2 regions of the Nonomuraea sp. NPDC004354 genome follow, and region 2 is predicted to be linked to the other one. Evidence: predicted binding sites of a transcription regulator. Region 2 holds the regulator's gene; the other holds the start of a gene.
The links. The regulator HspR, encoded in region 2, represses chaperone genes until heat shock. The targets are predictions, from matches to a motif close to ANTTGAGTCNNNNNGACTCAANT.

Region 1 (2,398 bases), on a different contig from region 2:
GGTTCTGCGCCGGGTCGAGCACCTCGAGCAGGGCGGCGGTCGGGTCGCCCCGGTAGTCGGCGCCGACCTTGTCGATCTCGTCGAGCAGCACGACGGGGTTCATCGAGCCCGCCTCGCGGATGGCGCGAACGATGCGGCCGGGCAGCGCGCCGACGTAGGTGCGCCGGTGGCCGCGGATCTCGGCCTCGTCACGGACGCCGCCGAGGGCGACGCGGACGAACTTCCTGCCCATGGCGCGCGCCACGGACTCGCCCAGCGACGTCTTACCGACCCCGGGAGGACCGGCGAGGGCGAGAACGGCGCCGCTGCGGCGGCCGCCCACCACGCCGAGGCCCTTGTCCTGGCGGCGCTTGCGCACGGCCAGGTACTCGATGATGCGGTCCTTGACGTCGTCGAGGCCGGTGTGGTCGGCGTCGAGCACGGCTCGGGCGCCGGCGATGTCGTAGGTGTCGTCGCTCGTGGTGTTCCACGGGATGTCGAGGACGGTGTCCAGCCAGGTGCGGATCCAGCCGGTCTCGGGTGACTGGTCGGAGGTGCGCTCCAGCTTGTCGACCTCCTTGAGCGCCGCCTCGCGCACCTTCTCGGGCAGGTCTGCCGCCTCCACGCGGGCGCGGTAGTCCTCCTCCTCGGTCTCGGCGGTGTCGCCGTTGAGCTCCTTCAGCTCCTTGCGGACCGCGGCGAGCTGCTGGCGGAGCAGGAACTCGCGCTGCTGCTTCTCCATGCCCTCCTGGACGTCCTTGCGGATCGTCTCGGCCACGTCGAGCTCGGCCAGGTGCTCGCGCGACCACTCGACCAGCTTGGCCAGGCGGTCGGCGGGGTCGGGCGCCTCCAGCAGCTCGACCTTCTGGGCCGTGCTCAGCCAGGGGGTGTAGCCGGAGCTGTCGGCCAGGACGGAGGGGTCGTCGATCTGGTTGACCTGGTCGACCACCTGCCACGCGCCGCGCTTCTGCAGGATGGTCGTGGCCAGCGCCTTGTACTCCTTGGCCAGCTCCTGCGCCCGCTCGCCCGCCGGCACCCGGTCGACGGTGTGGACCTCCACCCACAGGGCCGCACCGGGGCCGGTCGTGCCCTTGCCGACGCGCGCCCGGTTGACGCCGCGCACGACGGCGGCCGGCTCGCCGCCGGGAAGCCGGCCGACCTGCTCGACCACGGCCTGCACGCCGACGGCCCCGTAACGGCCGTCGATCCTGGGAACGAGGAGGACGCGCGGCTTGTTGAGACCAGAAGCCTGAGCCGCGTCGATCGCAGCCCGGACCTCCGCGGAGGACAGGTCCAGAGGGACCACCATGCCCGGCAGGACCACCTCGTCGTCGAGCGGCAGGACCGGGAGGATCAAGCTCTCACTCATCTGAACTCCAATGGGGTTGAGTTATACACACTCAATTCATCGGAGCCCGCCGATGTTCCCTTCCTTGATGATGTTCGCTCACGGCGATCGTAATTGTGTAAGTAGCTCTTGAGGGCCATCACTCCCAGGGGTGATGCGTGCCTGGTCAGGCCGCACCTAGGCTGGGGCGGTGATCTCGGCCGTCCTCCAGCCGTTCGTGCTCGCGTTCTTCAGCGGCGAGGCCGATCCCCCGCCCGCCCGCTCGCCCCGCCTGCGCCGCCGGGTGCCGCGGGCGCTGCGGCCACTGGTGCCCTTCGACCACTACGACCTGGTGCAGCTGGCCGACCTCGTCGTGGCGGGAATGCTGTTCTGGATCACGCTCACGGAGCTCATCCCGTCCGGACGGCAGCCGATGGCGCAGGTCTACCTGACGGCCGTCGCCTTCTCGCTGCCGGTCGCGATGCGGGCGCGCTGGCCCCTGGCCGCGTGGCGGCTGGCACTGGTGCTGATCCTTCCGTCCCTGCACGTCGTCAGGCAGATCACCGACATGCAGCCGCCGTACCTCCAGCCGGCCATCGTGATGTACCTGCTGGTGCTCTACTCCCTGGCCGCCCGGTCGGACCGGCGCGTCACTGCGGTGGGCTGGCTGACCTCGGTGCTGACCGTCTGGATCGTCGACTCGAAGTCGATGGCGCTGGCCTCGGTCGCCATGACGGTGATCCTGCTGTTCGGCTACAACGTCCGGGTACGGCGCCGCGCCACCGCGAGCAGGGACGAGGCGATCGGGGAACGATACGTCATGGCCGAGCGGGCACGGATCGCCAGGGAACTGCACGACGTCGTCGCCCACCATCTGTCGGTCATCGCGATCCAGGCGGAGGCCGTACCCATGGAGGCCCGAGGGGACGTGGCGCGCCTGGAGGCGGGCCTCGCCGAGATCCGCGGGCTGTCGCTGGAGGCCATCAAGGAGTTGCGGCAGGTCCTCGGCGTGCTGCGCGACCACGAGGGCCGCGCCGACACCACGCCGCCGCCCGCCCTCGACAGGCTCGACGACCTGGTCGGCAACGCCCG
Region 2 (2,398 bases):
GCATGTTGCCCGCGTCCATGGCGCCCTCGGCGGCGCCCGCGCCGACCACGGTGTGCAGCTCGTCGATGAAGGTGACGATCTGCCCGTTGCTCTCCTTGATCTCGGAGAGCACGGCCTTGAGCCGCTCCTCGAACTCGCCGCGGTACTTCGCGCCCGCCACCATCGCGCCGAGGTCGAGCGAGACGAGCTTCTTGTTGCGCAGCGACTCGGGCACGTCACCGGCGACGATCCGCTGCGCCAGCCCCTCGACGACGGCGGTCTTGCCGACGCCCGGCTCGCCGATCAGCACCGGGTTGTTCTTGGTACGGCGCGACAGCACCTGCACCACGCGCCTGATCTCGGAGTCGCGCCCGATCACCGGGTCGAGCTTGCCGCTCCTGGCCCGCTCGGTCAGATCGACGCCGTACTTCTCCAGCGCCTGGTAGGTGTCCTCCGGCGTCTCGCTGGTGACCCTGGCGTGCCCGCGCACCTTCTCGAACGCGTCGAGCAGCGCCTGCGGCGTGGCCCCCGAGTTCTTCAGCAGCGTGGCCATCTCGCCGCCGTCGGTCGCGAGACCGACCAGCAGGTGCTCGGTCGAGACGTACTCGTCCTCCAGACGCTTGGCCCGCTGCGCGGCGGTGTTGATCACCGTCAGCACCTGACGCGAGCTGGAGGGCGCGCTCACCGTGGCGCCCTGCGCCTTCGGCAGGGCCGCCAGCGCCGCCTCCACCTTGGCGCGCAACGCCTTCCAGTCGGCGCCGACCGCTTCGAGCAGAGGTACGGCGGTGCCGCCCGTCTGGGAGAGGAGGGCGGCCAGCAGATGGGCCGGCGCGATCTCGGGATTTCCTTCGGTGGCCGCCCGCCGCATGGCGACCGACAGCGCTTCCTGGCTCTTCTGCGTGAGCTTGTAGTCCATGTATTCAGGCCCCCGGTGGCAACTCGTAGCGGATCAGCGCCTTGACCATGGACACTTCGGCTCTGAGGCGGTGAACCTCCTCACGCAGCCTCAGCGCTTCGTTCTCCAGCTCAAGAATCCGCTTGATGCCGGCGAGGTTGATGCCCTCCTCCTGGGACAGGCGCTGCACCTCGCGCAGCTGGATGATGTCTCGCATGGAGTAGAGGCGGCCGCGGCCCGCCGTACGGCCCGGGCAGACCAGCCCGAGGCGGTCGTACTGCCGCAGGGTCTGCGGATGCAGGCCGGACAGCTGGGCGGCCACCGAGATGACGTAGACGGGTGTCTCGTCCGACAGGTTGAAGTAGTTGGCGTCCATCGGCCTACTCACTCCTGGCACGTTGGATGAGGTCGGCCCGAGGGTCATCGTTCGCGGTGGCGGTGCGGAACTCGTTCAGCAGCTCGCGCGACTTGTCGTCGAGCTCCTGCGGCACGAGCACCTCCACCGAGGCGAGCAGGTCGCCCTTGGTGCCGTCCTTACGGGTGGCCCCCCTGCCGCGGACCCTGAACGTGCGGCCGTTGGGCGTACCCGCCGGAATGCGCAGAGTGACAGGCAGGCCCTTGAGGACGGGCACCTTGATCTCCGCGCCGAGCGCCGCCTCGGTGAAGGTGACGGGAACGGTGATGGTCAGGTTGTCGCCCGACCGCCCGAACACCGCGTGCGGCTTGACGTGAGTCTGGATGTAGAGGTCGCCCGCCGGCCCGCCGTTCTCGCCGGGCGCGCCCTTGCCTTTGAGCTTGACCCGCTGCCCGTCGGCCACCCCGGCCGGGATGCGCGCCTGGATGGTGCGGGTGCTCTTGGCCCGCCCGCTGCCGTCGCAGACCGGGCAGGGGTCGTCGACGAGGAGCCCGCGGCCCTTGCAGTCGCGGCAGGGCTCGGAGAAGGCGAAGTTGCCCAGGTTACGGCTGGCCGCACCGGTGCCCTCGCAGGTCGGGCAGACCCGCGGGGTCGTGCCGGCCTTGGCTCCGGTGCCGCTACAGGCCTTGCACGCCGACGACGTGGTCAGCCTCAGCGAGACGGTGTGGCCCTCGACCGCCTCGGTGAAGGAGAGCGTGACCTCGGACTCGATGTCCTGGCCGCGGCGCGGCCTGGTCGTCGTGCCCGTGGTGCGGGTGCTCCCGCCGCCACCCCTGTTGAACAGCCCGCCGAACAGGTCGCCGATGCGCTCGCTCGTGCTTCCGCTGTGCTGGCCGGTGCCGCCGAACAGGTCGCCGAAGTCGAACGGGAAACCACCGCCACCGCCGCCGGGCCGCGGCGCGCCCATGCCCGATCCGAACAGGGTGCGCGCCTCGTCGTACTCCTTGCGGCGCTTGCTGTCCGAGAGCACGTCGTTGGCCTCGGAGATCTCCTTGAACCTGGCCTCCTTGGCGGAGTCACCCTGGTTGGCGTCCGGGTGGTACTGCCTGGCCAGCTTCCGGTAGGCCTTCTTGATCTCTTCGGCGGTGGCGGTTTTCGGCACACCAAGG

Region 1: a site for HspR is predicted at 1,363-1,385, ahead of lon (endopeptidase La). Genes of this name have one in related genera too.

Annotation. Positions count from the first base shown of each region.
Region 1 is NZ_JBSGDV010000010.1:229,742-232,139, forward strand. Features, by position in the region: gene lon (endopeptidase La) at 1-1,348, opposite strand, end outside; gene ACWENQ_RS26775 (sensor histidine kinase) at 1,518-2,398, shown strand, end outside.
Region 2 is NZ_JBSGDV010000009.1:71,214-73,611, forward strand. Features, by position in the region: gene clpB (ATP-dependent chaperone ClpB) at 1-895, opposite strand, end outside; gene ACWENQ_RS24460 (heat shock protein transcriptional repressor HspR) at 900-1,262, opposite strand; gene dnaJ (molecular chaperone DnaJ) at 1,255-2,398, opposite strand, start outside.